DNA from 2 places in the Paenibacillus sp. SSG-1 genome. Region 1 is predicted to be linked to the other one. Evidence: riboswitches for the same ligand, from Rfam matches in the RefSeq annotation. Region 1 holds a riboswitch; the other holds the start of a gene.
What was found. Region 1 has a riboswitch for cobalamin ahead of BCV73_RS00420 (ABC transporter substrate-binding protein). Riboswitches for the same ligand answer to the same signal wherever they lie in the genome.

Region 1 (7,811 bases):
CGCCCTGCCCACCATCCGGCAGCCCATGCCGCCAAAGGAAGCAGCAGCCAGGCTAATCCGGCATGAAGCCAGGTGATGCCTCTATAATTCCAGATCCCGGCAGGTCCGTAGGGAAGCAGCGGAGACAGCAGCGCCGCGATCAGGGTGAGCCCTGCCGCCAGCAGGAAGGACTCCATGCTCTGCTTCCGGGTCATGCCGTTGAAATAGCTGCCCGCCAGTCCCTCTTTGCCCCGCGCCATCGGCCAGGAAGCCATCGCATGGACCATGAACCAGCGGCTCCATATCGGCGGCAGCAGCAGAAGCAGCGGCGGGAGGCCGCCGAGCAGCAGCGAGTAAATCAGCGATGCCTTCAGCAGCAGGAGCAGCACGCAGGCCATGACGCCCATGGCCCCGACCCGGCTGTCCTTCATGATCTCCAGCATCCGCTCCCGCGAGCGGTAGCTGAGCAGGCCGTCCGCCGTGTCCATCCAGCCGTCGAGATGCAGGCCCCCGGTCAGGCCGACCCACAGAATCAGCATGAGCACGGCGGCAGGAAGCGGCGGAAGCAGATACGAAGCGGCCGCTCCGCCGATCCAGACGGTCAAGCCGACCGCCAGCCCGACCAGCGGATAGAAGCGCGTACTCCGGCGAAATAGCTCTGGCGTATAATCCAGGGTCATCTTGACCGGAAAACGGGTCAGAAATTGAAAAGCGGCCGCAGCCGCCTGAACGTTCATTTTCATAGGTGATACTCCCTGCTCTTGAGCTCGATCGGAATGCCGGCCGTCACCAGAAAAACCTGGTCGCTGACGGCCGCTACCTTGCGGTTCAAGATGCCCGCGTAATCGCGGAACACCCGGCCCAGCCGGTATTCCGGCACGATGCCGTCGCCGACCTCATTGGTGACGAGCACCAGCGGAGCGGGATACGCCTGAATCTGCTCCACGAGCTGGTTGATGGCTTCCATGAGGCGCGGTTCCATATCCTCCTCGCCCTCATGCGCCAGAAGCGTATTGGACAGCCACAAGGTCAGGCAGTCCACCAGCACGGCCGGCGCGCGATCTTCCGCGGATGAAGCTGCGCCAGCAGGATCAGCCTGCCCTGTGCGCAGCGCCTGCAGCAGCTCCGCCAGCCGCAGCGGCTCCTCCCGGGTCTCCCAGGGATACGCCGCTTCGGTGCGCTGCTGCCGATGGAGGGCAATCCGCTCCTCCATCTCCCGGTCAAAAGCCTGCGACGTTGCCACGTATACCGCCTGCCCGGCGTGGGCCATCATCCAGCGCTCCGCAAAGGAGCTCTTGCCGCTGCGGGCGCCGCCCGTTACGAGTACGCTCACTCGGACGTCACCGCCTCGCCGCCGGAAATGCCGGCGCTTTCGAAGGTGGCCATCTCGCGCACGATACGGCACGCCGCGTCCACCAGCGTCAGGCCGAGCACGCCGCCGGTGCCTTCGCCGATGCGCATGTCCAAGTCAAGCATCGGCGCCAGCCCGAGCTCCTGCAGCAGCAAGCGGTGCCCCTGCTCATGCGAGGCGTGGGACGCGATCATGTATTCCGCGGCCAGCGGACAGATTGCCCGCGCCAGCAGAGCGGCGGCGCTGGAAATGAACCCGTCGATGACCACGGGACATCGATGGGCGGCGGCGCCGAGAATGACGCCGGCCAGGCCGCCGATTTCGAGCCCGCCGACCTTGGCGAGCACATCGATCGGGTCGGCCGCATCCGGCGCGTTGACGGCGAGCGCCTTCTCGATGACGCCGATCTTATGAAGCAGGCGCTCGTCGGTCAGGCCTGTCCCGCGTCCGGCCGCCTCCTTGACCGGCGTGCCGGTCAGCGCGCACATGACGGCCGAGCTGGCCGTCGTGTTGCCGATGCCCATTTCGCCGGTAACGAAGATGCGGACGCCTTGCGCCACCGCTTCCTCGACGACGGCGATGCCGGTCAGGATCGACTGCTCTGCTTCCTCGCGGGTCATCGCCGGCCCCTTGGCCATATTGGCCGTCCCGTACCGTACCTTGCGGGACACCAGCTGCGGATGGGCCAGGTCGCTCTTCACCCCGATGTCGACGCAGACGATGTCCGCGCCGGCCAGCCGGGACAGCACGTTGACCGCCGCGCCTCCGGCGAGAAAATTGAGAATCATCTGCGGCGTCACTTCCTGCGGGAAGGCGCTGACACCTTCCTCGCACACCCCGTGGTCCGCAGCCATGATGATAACCTCTTTGCGCTCGAACAACGGCTTCGTCTCTCCGGTTATGCCGGCCAGCCGGATTGCCAGCGACTCCAGCTTGCCGAGGCTGCCCGGCGGTACCGTCAGGTTGGCGATATGGGCAGCCGCCTCCTTTGACGCGGTCTCATCCAGGGGCTGAATCCGCTCCACGTACTGCTTCAAAAGTTCGTTCATCTTGCATCTACTCCCTCTCTCGTAAAACTGCCTTCAAACCGATCAACTCACAGCACGCTTACTTTCCGCACTCTTCTCCGGGCTGCTTTAATCCTACCGCTGCCTGGTCACCAGCACCTGCGGAATACCGCTGACCGGATGGGGAACAATGACCGGCTCAATACCGTATACCAGACGGATCGTTTCCTCGGTAAGCATGTCTTCCGGCTTTCCCATTCCGACCGCCTGCCCGTCCCTTAATACCAGCAGTTTATCACAAAACTGCGCCGCCAGGTTCAAATCATGCAGGACGGCGACGACCGTGATGCCTTCTTCTTTCCGCCACTGTGCCACCAGCTCCATGAACTGGTGCTGGTAGCGGATGTCCAGATACGTCGTCGGCTCGTCAAGCAGCAGAATCTGCGGCTCCTGCGCCATCACTTTGCCTAGGGCGACGCGCTGGCGCTGCCCGCCGCTCAGCTCATCCAGCGGGCGGTCCGCAAGCGCGTGCAGCTGCAGCTTCTCCATAATGTTCTCGATCAAGGCGTCAGGATCGCCGCCCTCGTCCCGGCCGAGCCAATCCTGGTACGGGTAACGTCCCATCTCCAGTACTTCCCTGACCGGATAATGGACAGGAGGAAGGCCGTCCTGCTGGAGAACGGCCATCATGCGGGAGAGGATTTTCCGGTTATAGGCAGAGGCTGGTTTGCCGTGAATCAGCACCTCGCCGCTGCTGACCTTCTCCACGCCGGAGATCAGCTGCAGCAGCGTTGACTTGCCGCTGCCGTTCGGCCCGATAATCCCCCACCATTCGCCTTCCTGAACCGACCAGTTGAGGCCATGGAGAGCTGTGATGCCGCCATACTGTTTCCCTGCTTCCCTGATCTCGATCATGTCCATCTCCCCTTCCGCTGCTTTTTGTTCCGGTACAGCAAATAGGCAAAAAACGGAGCGCCTACGAAGGCCGTCACCACGCCGAGCGGAATCTCCGTCGGCGCCAGCAGGGAGCGGGCGATCGTGTCAGCCCAGACCATGAAGACAGCTCCGCCGATGGCTGACAGCGGAACGATCAGCCGGTAATCGGGACCGGTGATCAGTCGGATCACATGCGGAATGACGAGTCCGACGAACCCTATAATGCCCGCAACCGACACCGCGGCAGCCGTGAGCAGCGTGCTGACGAGCAGCACCCCCAGCTTCACACGATCCACGTTCATTCCCATATGGGCCGCCTGCCGCTCACCTAAGGACAATAGATTCAGCGCGCGGGCCCGGCTCCAGACCACCGCAAATCCCACCAGAAAATACGGCAAAAGGATGGCCGTATACGACCATCCACGCAGGCTGAGGCTGCCCATTGTCCAATATATAATTTCATTGATCGTCCGGTTCGACATCGCCGAAAGGAAGGATACGACCGCTCCGAGAAAGGACTGCATCACCACGCCTGACAGAATCAGGCTGTTCGTCGGAATTTTTCCGCTCTCCCTGGCCAACGCGATGACCATCCACAGCGTCAGCATTCCGGTCACGAAAGCGACCGCAGGCAGCGTCCAGCCGCCGAAAAACGAATACTGCAGCCCGAAAAAGATCAGGAACGACGCGCCTACCGCCGACCCCGAGGAAACCCCGAGCGTAAACGGATCGGCGAGCGGGTTGCGCAGCACGCCCTGAAATCCCGAGCCGGCCACGGCCAGAGCCGCGCCGACCAGCATGCCCAGCAGAATCCGCGGCAGCCGCACCTTCACAATAATCTGCTCAAACGATGCGTTCCACGTCGGGTCGATATGGCTTCCGATCCATGGAATCCGGTGCAGCAGAATGAGGGCGATGTCCCGGATCGGCAGCGCGACCGAGCCGATCCCCAGACAGATCAGCAGGGTCAGGACGAGCAGGACGATGCCGATTCCTCCATAGCCTGCCAGCTTTTTGCTCATTATTTAAACAGGTCCGGATAGATGGCCTTCGCCACTTCCTTCAGGCCCTGCGTGACACGCGGACCCGGACGGCTCAGCAGATTGTCGTCAAGACCGATGACCGCATCGTTCTTCACGGCTGTAATCTGGTCCCAGCCGCTGCGGCCTTTAATGATATCGCCTAGGCTTTTCTTCGTCTTCTCGTCGATGACGCTGTTGGCATACAAAATCACGTCCGGGTTGTCCTTGATGATTTTCTCTTCGCTGATTTCGCTCCAGCCCTCGGTGTCCGCCGCCACGTTCACGCCGCCGGCCAGGGTGATCAGCTCATCCATGAACTCGCCCTTGCCGACCGTCCAGCCCGGGGAAAATTCGATGTATACCTTTTTCTTCTGCTCTGGCGTCAGCGATTTGACTGCTTCGGTAACCTCATTTTCCTCCTGCTTCATCTTGTCGACCACCGCTTTGGCTTCCGCCTGATGGTCAGTGATGAGGCCGTAGGTTTCGATATTTTTGATCACGTCATCGACTGTCTTCGGATCGGTCTTGAAAATTTGAATGCCAAGGTCGCGCAGCTTCTTCACCGCTTCCTCGCTCATCGAAATGCCCGTGAATACGATGTCCGGCTGGGCCGCAATGATCGCTTCCTCGTTCGGTTTAGTAATGCCGCCCATTTTCGCCTTGGACTTGGCTGCTTCCGGATAATCGTCATAATCGGATACCCCGACGATCTCGCTGTCCAGACCAATCGCGAAGAGCGCCTCCGTCTCTGCAGGAGATACCGAGATAATATGCTTCGGCGCTTCCTTGAAAGTAAAGGACTCTCCCGTCGCATCCTGAATGGTCAGCGGATAGGTTGTTTTCAGTTCGTCTGTCTTTGTCTGCGACGCACTGTTATCCGTGTTTTGCTCCGTCTGGGCAGCAGGCTGCTGCGAGGCGGAGCTGCCTTCGTTCTTGGCGCCGCAGGCGCTCAATGATAAGGCAAGCAGCAGCGCCGCGAGGCCTGTGGACCAGCGTTTCAACGTTACGTTCATGATTTCGTTCTCTCCCTCTTTGTCTATCGAATAATTTGCACAAAAGAGGCCTGACCGGTATACGAAAACGGAATAAACCTGACGGAAATGCTAGAGTTGCAGCGCCGCTGCTCACCATGAGCAGGTGTATGGCGTCTGCCGCTCCATTCTTTGTCAACTAAAAAACCCTGACTCTTGTTCGATCAAGAATCAGGGATTACGTCTGCACGGAACATCCCGCGGCATCGCCGCGATGGACCGGTGTGCCTTGTGGCATGGTGCGAGGCCAAGAGTTCAAGCCAATGCTTGCTTGAGCCGCGGCGAACATGCGTTATGAAGGGCACGTGAAACGTAATCCTTTCCTCGAAGGACCGTCATTTCCTCTCGTGAGGCAGGTCTCCTGACTTACAGGCTGGGTAAAATCGTCCCCGCCTTCCCATCCCGTGTTGCTGCGGGACAGTGGCTTCCTGGGGACATACCTGTTTACAGTGGCGGGACCGTGCCGGAGTTGCACCGGCTTCCCTTTTCACCCGGATCAACGCTCGCCTTATACGGCAGACAGCTTCCGGGACCTCACAAGCACTCCTATTCAATTATCCTGGCCATGCTTCTTTTGTCCTGATTATAGGGGAAAAGCCTGCGGGTGACAATGGAATTTTTGTGTCCAGCGACGCGCCGGGGTGCATGTCCGGTCACGTGCCCGGGAGCATGTCCGGACGCGGGCCCGAGAGCATGGCCAAACCCGGGGGAACGGCCGATTCGGGAAGCAAGTCCTTGTATGCCAGCGGCCTGAGCCCTTTCGCCGTTTCCCATTGCCGGAGTGCAGAAAAGCTCGGACCAGTCGATGACGACCATTACCTCGCTCGCATCCTCTCTCAAGCTTCATTCACCAGCATGCCGTCCCAACCGCCGGTTTCTTCAGTGAAGCTCAGCCGGATCCGCAGCAAACTCCCGGGCTGAATGTGAACGTCCCAGAAGGACAGCCCCGGGACGAGGCGGACCGCGAGCTGCCGCAGAGCGCCGCCGTGGGCGACGATCAGCATCTCCGGCGGAACCTGAGAATCGGGGCCGGTGCCTTCCGGTCCTTGCGATCGGGAATGCGCCGCCTCACTTTCGGTCTGGGTTCCTTCAGGTCTGCTGCAAGCCCCCTCCACGTCCTTCAACAAACTGCCGACAAACCCGTCGATCCTCCCGGAAAAATCCGCCCATGACTCCCCGCCCGGCGGGGTCACCTGCTGCGGCGAATCGATCCACTGCCGGTAAAGGAACTCGTGCTGCAGCTGTTCATAGGTATGCCCTTCCCAGGCGCCAAAGTCCATTTCCCGCAGCCGCGGGTCATACATCGCAGTATCTGCGTGTGCCGGACTAATGATCGCCAATGTCTCCCGGCATCGGGCCAGGTCGCTGCAGTATACGCCGTGGAACGCCTTCCCGGTCAGCTCCCGGGCCAGCGGCGCAAGCTCGACTCTGCTGCCCGGATCCAGCGGGATATCCGTATGCCCGAGGTAACGCTTCTCCCGGTTCCACCGCGTCGTGCCGTGCCGGACCAGCAGCAGATCGACCTGTTTCACTAGGACGTCCATAAACTGCCTCCTGCCGCCCACAGCACGGCGATGCCCAGCAGAATAAAGATGACCGATACCGTGATAAGCAGCCGGATCGTCATCGTGATGTCGCGCGCCTCCATCGGGCGCAGCGCCTCGCCCATGTAAGCCCGGAACGAGGCGACGCCGTGGTACACGTTCTCGCCGCCGAGCCGGATGCCGAGCGCACCCGCCACCGCGGATTCGGGAAAGCCGCTGTTCGGGCTCGGATGCCGTCGCGCGTCCCGGCGCACGGTGCGCCAGGCTCTGGCGGCGTCCAGCCGCAGCAGCCAGGCGGACAGCACCAGGATGCCTGCGGTGATCCGGGCGGGAATGAAGTTCGCAATGTCATCCAGCCTCGCCGACGCCCAGCCAAGCTGCAAATATTTGTCGTTCTTGTAGCCGACCATGGAATCGAGCGTGTTCACCGCCCGGTAGGCCATCGCCAGCGGCGCGCCGCCGATGATGGCGTAGAACAGCGGCGAGACGACGGCGTCGACGATATTTTCCGCCACCGTTTCGACCGTGCCGCGGACGATCTCCGGCTCGTCCAAGTGGGCCGTGTCCCGGCCGACGATCATGCCGAGCGACTTGCGCGCCTCCGGCAGATCGCCGCGCCGCAGATGGCCAAGCACTTCCTTTCCGGCATCCTTCAGCCCTTTGACGGCGATCGTCGTGGCGATCAGCAGCGCCTCCACCGCCCAGGCCAGCCACGGATGCACCTGATGCAGCCCCCAGAGCACAAGCCATGTCAGCAGCAGGGAGCCGCCCGCCACGATGACCGGGAGCAGTATCCCCGCCCTCTTGAGTCCTAACGGGCGGGTGACCCTTGCCCGAATGGCATTCTCCACCTTTTTGATCGCCTTGCCCATGCCGATGACCGGATGGGGAATCCACCTCGGATCCCCGATGATCCAATCGATGATAAAAGCCGCGGCAAG
Region 2 (7,811 bases), 5.7 Mb from region 1:
CCACCATTTGGTATGGGTAAACGCACTTAAGATTTGATTTTTTTCCTGAATGAAAACGCCCGCTTCGAAAGCGGGCTTTGCCTTACATCAAGGAAGTTTTATGAGCCACTATACTATATGCCCAGTATAGGTAATTGGTTCTTACATAAAGGTCTTTATCATTCCTGATTCTTGTCCTTATTGGGATACCTTTGCGCGCCTCTGGATTGCTCATGCAGCGCTGCTAGGACCTGCGACAGCCGACAGGGGAAATTCCATTTTATTTTTAATTGATGGGAAAAACACGCTTTACTCGACTAAAGGACAGAAAAATGGTAGAAGATCGCCCAAATTAACAAAAAAGACGCGGTCTCCGAAATCCGGAAACCCGCGTCCTGTAAGGCTTATGAAAGATGCTGGTGAAGGGAATTGAACCCCCGACCTACGCATTACGAGTGCGTTGCTCTACCCCTGAGCTACACCAGCGTGGAAAATGAAATTTTCCGTCAAACAAAAACTATTATACAACTTCTTTTCCAAAATGCAATACTTCATTTGCAGTTGGAATTTATTTCAATTTGTCGCGGACCGATTGCAGCTTCTGGGCGCTGGAAGAGGCTTTGTCCCGTCTATCGTCAATTTTGACTGAAGTGGATACGCGCTGCGCGCCGGCCAGGAACGGTGCTTCGTGCAGGGCTGCAATCGCCTGCCATACATCCGGAAGAGCCCCCTCAATGATCGTGCTCATCGACGTCAGCTCGTAGCTGATCCCCTTCTGCTCCGCCAGCACCTGCTGCATCTGTGCCACATAGGAGCTCAGGCTGGTCGTGGCCGTTCCGATCGGAATGACCGTTACCTCTGCAATTGCCATGGTCGTGCGCCTCCTTTATCCTTTTGCAAGCGGATCGAACTTTATTCCTATTTTTATTTTACCCGACCGCCTCCAGAATCGCAAAAGGATGGCCCGCAAAATTTTTTATTCGCGTTTTTCCTGCAAAATCCGCCCGATTTCTACCTTTTCAGCCCCCTCTAGAGGCTAATCTCCAATGGTTCACAGTAGCGCCCCGGGGGTCCATCTGGTATAATTCTCATTGCTCGTCTTTTAAGAGGAACTAGGTTTACAAACACAATATATTGGGTTAAATTAGTATGAAAGCAACCAAATATAGTGGAAACAGGTGAACACGGCTCGATTTGCCAGGCGTTCATAATAGGGAAGCACGGTGTGAATCCGTCACGGTCCCGCCACTGTAACCGGAAGGCCGAGAGCTCCGAGCTTTCGGCACGATATCGGCTGAGGCCACTGTCCGTCACGCGGACGGGAAGGCGCCGAATATCGCATTTTCGGGAGTCAGGAGACCTGCCTGTTTTGTCTCACGAAAGGCCTACGAGGAATAGGTGCGTGATGCCAGTCGATATCTATACATAGGGTGATAGATATTTTTTCCCATGCTCGTAAATAGGGCATACGGGATCTAGCGGCATTTTCGTACCTGTGCTTCAGGTTCTTCGGAAATGCCTTTTGTATGGGCAAGCACAGCAAGAGCTCCCTCTTCACAGCATCGTCCTACTTTCCGTTATACCAAATATACAAACTTTGAAAGGAGATCTGCACCATGCCGCAGCTCGTTACCAAACCGAACAACCGCCAGCTGGCTTTTGATGAAATCCGTCTCTCCGTTTATGCCGACCGAATCCTGGAGGGGCTGGAGACCCTGGACAAGGAGCGCCTCCTCCGGGGCGTGCAGAGCAAACTGCGCCGCGAGGAAGTCACCGGCGACGAAATCAGCAGCGCGTTCACGATGTCGGCGCTTGAGCTGGTCACCAAGGAGGAGCCGAACTGGAAGTTCGCCGCAGCGCGCTCACTGCTGACCTCCCTGTACAAGAAGGCCGCTTACAACCGCCGCTACAAAGCCTATCCTGACGAGCCATATGGTGCGTTCTACCCTCTCATTACCGAGCTGGTGCAAAAAGGAATCTACCGCGAGGAGCTCCTCACCTGCTATACAAAAGAGCAAATTGAAGAATTGGGCCACTGCATCGATTACAAATGCGACCTGCTGTTCGACTATATCGGTCTGCTGACCCTGTCCGACCGCTACCTTGCGCATGATTTCGACGGACGCGTTATGGAGCTCCCGCAGGAGCGCTACATGGTCATCGCCATGTACTTGATGCACACTGAGCCAGAGGACAAGCGCCTTGAGCTCGTGAAGGAAGCGTATTGGGCCATGAGCAACCTGTACATGACCGCCGCTACGCCAACGATGTCCAACGCCGGCAAGAAGGTCGCCGGACAGCTGTCCAGCTGCTTTATCGACACGGTGGACGACTCGTTGGAAGGGATTTTCGACTCCAATACCGACGTGGCCCGTCTCAGCAAAATGGGCGGCGGCATCGGCGTTTACCTCGGTAAAGTCCGGGCGCGCGGCTCCGACATCCGCGGTCACAAGAACACCAGCTCCGGTGTCATTCCTTGGATCCGCCAGCTGAACAACACGGCGGTCAGCGTTGACCAGCTCGGTACCCGTAAAGGTGCGGTTGCCGTCTACCTGGACGTCTTCCATAAAGACATCCTGGCCTTCCTGGACCTGAAGCTGAACAATGGCGACGAGCGCATGAGAGCGCATGACGTGTTCCATGGGGTGTGCCTGCCGGATCTGTTCATGGAGGCGGTTGAAGCCCGCGGCGAGTGGAGCCTGTTCTGCCCGCATGAAGTGAAGAAAATTATGGGCTGGAAGGATGCCAACGGCCGTCCTGCGGGTCTTGAGGATTATTATGACGAAACGGTCGGTCAAGGATCGTTCCGCGAGAAGTACGCCGAAGCGGTTGCCCACCCGCTGCTTCCAAGAATTACGGTGCCTGCGATCGACATCATGAAGCGCATCATGAAATCGCAGCTGGAAACCGGCACGCCGTACATGTTCTACCGGGATACCGTCAACCGTGCGAACCCGAACCGTGCACATGGCATGATCTACTCGTCCAACCTGTGCACCGAAATTATGCAGAACCAATCCGCCACCGTGGTGGAAAAAGAAGAACTCGTGACCAAGGACGGCCAAACCCGGATCGTCATTTCCAAGGTTCCCGGCGACTTCGTTGTCTGCAACCTGAACTCGATTCACCTGGCCCGTGCCGTTCCGGACAATGTGCTGGACCGTCTGGTGCCGATCCAGGTACGCATGCTGGATAACGTCATCGACATTAACAACATTGAAGTCCTGCAAGCCCAATATACGAACAGCCAATACCGCGCGGTTGGACTCGGCACCTTCGGCCTGCATCACCTGCTCGCCCTTGAAGGCATCCGTTGGGAGTCCGACGAAGCGGTTGAATATAACGACAATTTGTACGAAAAAATCAACTACCTGCTCGTCAAATCCAGCATGGAGCTGGCCAAGGAGAAAGGCCACTATCCGAAGTTCAAAGGCTCCGACTGGGAGAACGGCGCTTACTTCACCAGCCGCGGTTATGTCGACGGCGAGCATGAAGGCAAGTTCGTCACCACCGAGCAGTGGAAAGAGCTCCAGCAGGAAGTGCAGCAGAACGGCGTCCGCAACGCCTGGCTGTTTGCCATTGCGCCGAACGGTTCGACTTCAATCATTGCCGGCTCCACCGCCAGCATCGATCCGCTGTACGACCTTCTGTCTTACGAGGAAAAAACGACCTACAAGATCGCCAACCCGGCTCCGGACCTGTCCGAGAAGACGATCTGGTATTACAAAACGGCATTCCTGATCGACCAGCATTGGTCCATCAAGATGGCCGCGGCGCGTCAGCGCCACATCGACCAGGCTCAAAGCTTCAACCTGTACGTTCGTCCTGATATCCGGGCGACGGAATTCCTGGAGCTTCACCTTCACGCCTGGAAAGCCGGCATCAAAACGACGTACTACGTCCGCAGCCGTGCGCTGACGATTGAAGAGTGCGAGTCGTGTGCGTCGTAAAAGATATTAAAGCCTAAAACCTTTTTCGATCCCTCCCAAACCCTCCCTTCCAAGGGAGGGCCCCGAGGGCGCTGCCCTCTGGACACCCGGAATGTTGGCGGAAGACCGGCGGGTGGCGGATTTTCTTGATGTGAATATGTGCTGTGAGTCGCTTTCGTCCCCCTCCTGCTTTGCAGGTTATGGGGGACACGCTTTTACGTTTGAGCGGTGCGAGTGGTGGTCTCCTCGATTCTCGGAGACCCCTTGCGTCGCGCGGCTTTGCTCCCTGTTTTGGCTTCGCCAAAATACGGGAGGCTCGCCACGCGTCCGGCTAAACGGATAAGGACAACTGGAATGGAAAGATACTGCATGAACCATTTGAGGCAGACTATCTGAAACCTTAAGTTAAAGATCACTGGTATAGCTCAACTGATATGGATTACAGCATTCTGCGATGGATGTTGATATAAATGAGCAAGTAAAAACAGAACTACGAGGAGGAATCGAGTATGCAAATGCAAAAGATTTTTAACACCGAAGCACCGAACCGCTCAACCCGCATCATCGAAGGAGAATGCTCGGGCATCCTGAACTGGAACGATATCCGCATGCCCCATATGTACAAATTGTATAAGGTTCTGCTGCTGAACCACTGGATCGCCGACGAAATTCCGATGGCCAAAGACGCGCAGCAGTTCGTCAACCTCGATCCGGAAGAGCAGCGCACCTTCAAGATCAACATTTCCCTGCTCGCCGTGCTGGACTCGATGCAGACGATGTTCATCGGCGACGTAAAGCGTTATTTTACCGATTCCTCGCTGGAGGCCATTTCGGCTATCATCGGGCAGCAGGAAGTCGTACACAACCAATCCTACTCCTACGTGCTGTCTTCGATCGTTTCGGAGCAGGAGCAGAAAGAGATTTTCGAGTACTGGAAGCATGATCCGGTGCTGCTCGACCGCAACCGTTTCATCTCGGAAATCTACCAGGAGTTCCGCGACGAGCAGAATCCGCAAACGTTCTTTAGAGCACTTGTGGCCGACCTGATCCTGGAAGGCATTTTCTTCTACAGCACGTTCGCCTTCTTCTACAACCTGGCCCGTGACCAGAAGATGATGGCGACCAGCCAAATGATCTCCTACATCCAGCGCGACGAGAACCAGCACTGCTACTTCTTCGGCGAAGTGTTCAAGCAGCTGCTCAAGGATTTCCCTGAGCTGAACACGAAGGAGAACATGGACTACGTCTACCGCACGATCGACCGCGCGGTTGAACTGGAAACGAACTGGGCGCACTACACGCTCAGCGAGGTCAAAGGCATCGATCTGAATGAGCTGTCCGACTACATCAAGTACATCGCCAACAAACGCCTGAAAATGATGGGGATGGAAAAAGGTTACGAAGGCGTGGATTCCAACTGCATGCCATGGATTCGTCCTTTCTCCGACGAGGCGCTCAACGCCACCAAAACGGACTTCTTCGAAGCCAAATCCCGCAACTACGGCAAGGTCGGCGACGACAACGGATTCGACGATCTGTAAGCCGCTCGCCTGCAATATACTAGTTCCGCAACAACCGGGAAGTGCAGCTCCGCTGCGCTTCCCTTTTTCATTGGATCGTGTATGATGGAACAAAAGATATTAGATCCGCATGCTACCGTTTGGAAAGGAGCTGCCCGTTGCCCGTGAATAAATCCTTGAAGGCTGTCTTGTTTCTTGTCGCATCCGCGATTCTGACCCGGCTGATCCCGTTTTCCTCCTGGTTCCGCACCCTGGATACGATGATTCATGAGTTCGGCCATGCGGTCGTCACCCTGCTGCTCTCCGGAAGGGTTCTGCGCATCGAGCTCAATGCCGATCACAGCGGGACCACCTACTCCTATTTATCCTCCGGCTGGAGCTCCGTGCTCGTCTCGCTGTCGGGGTATACGATCGCTTCCATCTTCGCTGTGCTTCTATTCTACGGGTACGCCAAACGTAAGCAGGCCGCCGGGCTGATCCTGATCACGCTGCTGGCTGCCGTCAACCTGCTCTTTTTTGTCCGGAACAGCTATGGGGTTTGGTGGCTCGTCATCTTTATGGCGCTGAACATCGTGTTTTATTTGCTGGGCAGCACCGTGCGCAATTTCTATTACCTTCTGCTCGCCTTCCTTTGCCTGGAAGAATCGGTTGTTGGGCCGCTTACCCTGGCCATCACTTCCTTGACCAATCCGCGGCAGGCCGGTGACGCGGCCAACCTGGCTCACATGACGGTGCTCCCTGCCATCGCCTGGTCGGTGCTGTTTCTGCTGTTTGCGCTTTGGTGCACCACCCAAAGCCTTACCTTGTTTTGGCGGAAGCCCGCGCGAAAGCCCACTGCAAACACCAGCATGCGGACCGGATAAAACGTACGCCGTTTCGAATTCTCTCAACCCAAAAAAAAGGCTTGTCCCACACGTATGTGGGCGCAAGCCTTTTCTGCTCTTATCGAGTGTTCGTATGAACGGGACCAGCGGCGCAGCTAGCGTCAACTGCTCCGTCTTCTGCCAAATATCAGCGACAGAATAAACAGGATCAGGAAGACGAAGAACAGCACCTTTGCGACGCCAACGAGCGCAGAAACGATGCCGAAGAAGCCGAAAATCGCAGCTACGATGGCAATGATCAAAAACAAAATCGCGAGTCCGATCATCGTGATCACCTTTCTTTCGTTAGAATGTGGTACTTGTTTTTAACCCTGAATCGGAGATTTGAACCTTGAAAAATGCCCCAAATCCGCATATAATTTGTCCATACTTGAACTGTTCATTATTGAACAAATTAATAAACGAAAGGTTGCCTGAGCCATGGATCACCAAGAACGCCAAGATCCTCAAATCAAGCTGGCCGCTGAAGTCGTTCAATCCTTTTCCGGCATTCAAAAACGCCTTCTGGAGTTTACCCGCAGCAACGCGGAGGGACTAGGATTAACCGTGCTGCAGCTCGCCATCCTGAACACGCTGTATACCGCGCCCGGCATGACACTAAGAGAATTAACCGAGCGTCTCTCTTCTCCTAAAAGCACCCTTAGCGTTCAAGTGGAAGGCCTCGTCCAATCGGGATTGGTGGACCGTGTTATCTCCGAGACAGACCGCAGGGAGGTCAAGCTGAGCCTTACCGCTGATGGACGGGAGCGTTCCCTTCAGTCGGCGGCTAAGCCCCGCTCCTACCAAGCCATGGCGTATGCCCTCGAGCAGCTCCCCGCTTCCGATGTGGAGAGCCTGCTCCGCATGCACCAAAGCATACAAAAGCTTTTGGAGGAGTACACATCCAGGTAAGGGATGTATGTATATTGTGCTTTTGATCGGTTTACGCTATACTAAACCGCAAAGAACTGAACAGTGACATTACGCCGATGAACAGCATCCAACTGTGAGGCGTTTTCGACCGGAGCGGATGGCGATTCCCGCGTGTACGCAGCATGACAGTGCAGCGGCTCCTCCATTCTCTCTCTAAGTTAACCGGCCTCCGTCCGTTATCGCGGAACCAAGCGGATCGGCACTGCCCTCGGGCAGGCTGGTCAAATTGGGTGGCACCGCGAGCAAGCGCTCCTCGTCCCAAGGGATGAGGGCGCTTTTTGTATTTTTACAGGACAAAAGGACAAAGGAGACGGTATCCATGCTAAACATTCAATTCATCCGTGACCATCAGGAACAGGTACAGCAAGTCGCGGAGCAAAAAAACATTCCCTTTCAGGTGGACGATCTGCTGGAATGGGACGAGAAGCGGAGAAGGCTGCTGCAGGAGACGGAATCGCTAAGGGCTCAGCGCAATGAGCTGACCAAGAGCATCGCGGGACTGCTGAAGCAAGGCAAGGACGAAGCCGCGGAGCAGCTTAAGGGCCAAGTGAAGGAGATTAACCGCAGCCTGGACGGCTGCGAAGCCG

Region 2: it holds a riboswitch for cobalamin, as region 1 does, so the genes downstream of both, BCV73_RS26290 (ribonucleoside-diphosphate reductase subunit alpha) here and BCV73_RS00420 (ABC transporter substrate-binding protein) in region 1, are expected to answer to the same signal.

Annotation. Positions count from the first base shown of each region.
Region 1 covers NZ_MBRK01000001.1:80,306-88,116, reverse strand. The annotation lists gene cobS (adenosylcobinamide-GDP ribazoletransferase) at 1-722, opposite strand, end outside; gene cobU (bifunctional adenosylcobinamide kinase/adenosylcobinamide-phosphate guanylyltransferase) at 719-1,312, opposite strand; gene cobT (nicotinate-nucleotide--dimethylbenzimidazole phosphoribosyltransferase) at 1,309-2,379, opposite strand; gene BCV73_RS00430 (ABC transporter ATP-binding protein) at 2,473-3,252, opposite strand; gene BCV73_RS00425 (FecCD family ABC transporter permease) at 3,249-4,295, opposite strand; gene BCV73_RS00420 (ABC transporter substrate-binding protein) at 4,295-5,308, opposite strand; cobalamin riboswitch at 5,661-5,878, opposite strand; gene BCV73_RS00410 (histidine phosphatase family protein) at 6,163-6,870, opposite strand; gene cbiB (adenosylcobinamide-phosphate synthase CbiB) at 6,858-7,811, opposite strand, start outside.
Region 2 covers NZ_MBRK01000001.1:5,733,643-5,741,453, forward strand. The annotation lists tRNA gene BCV73_RS26280 (tRNA-Thr) at 394-465, opposite strand; gene BCV73_RS26285 (MTH1187 family thiamine-binding protein) at 548-850, opposite strand; cobalamin riboswitch at 1,139-1,361, shown strand; gene BCV73_RS26290 (ribonucleoside-diphosphate reductase subunit alpha) at 1,596-3,929, shown strand; gene BCV73_RS26295 (ribonucleotide-diphosphate reductase subunit beta) at 4,418-5,449, shown strand; gene BCV73_RS26300 (M50 family metallopeptidase) at 5,593-6,291, shown strand; gene BCV73_RS26305 (DUF1328 domain-containing protein) at 6,414-6,578, opposite strand; gene BCV73_RS26310 (MarR family winged helix-turn-helix transcriptional regulator) at 6,733-7,203, shown strand; gene serS (serine--tRNA ligase) at 7,544-7,811, shown strand, end outside.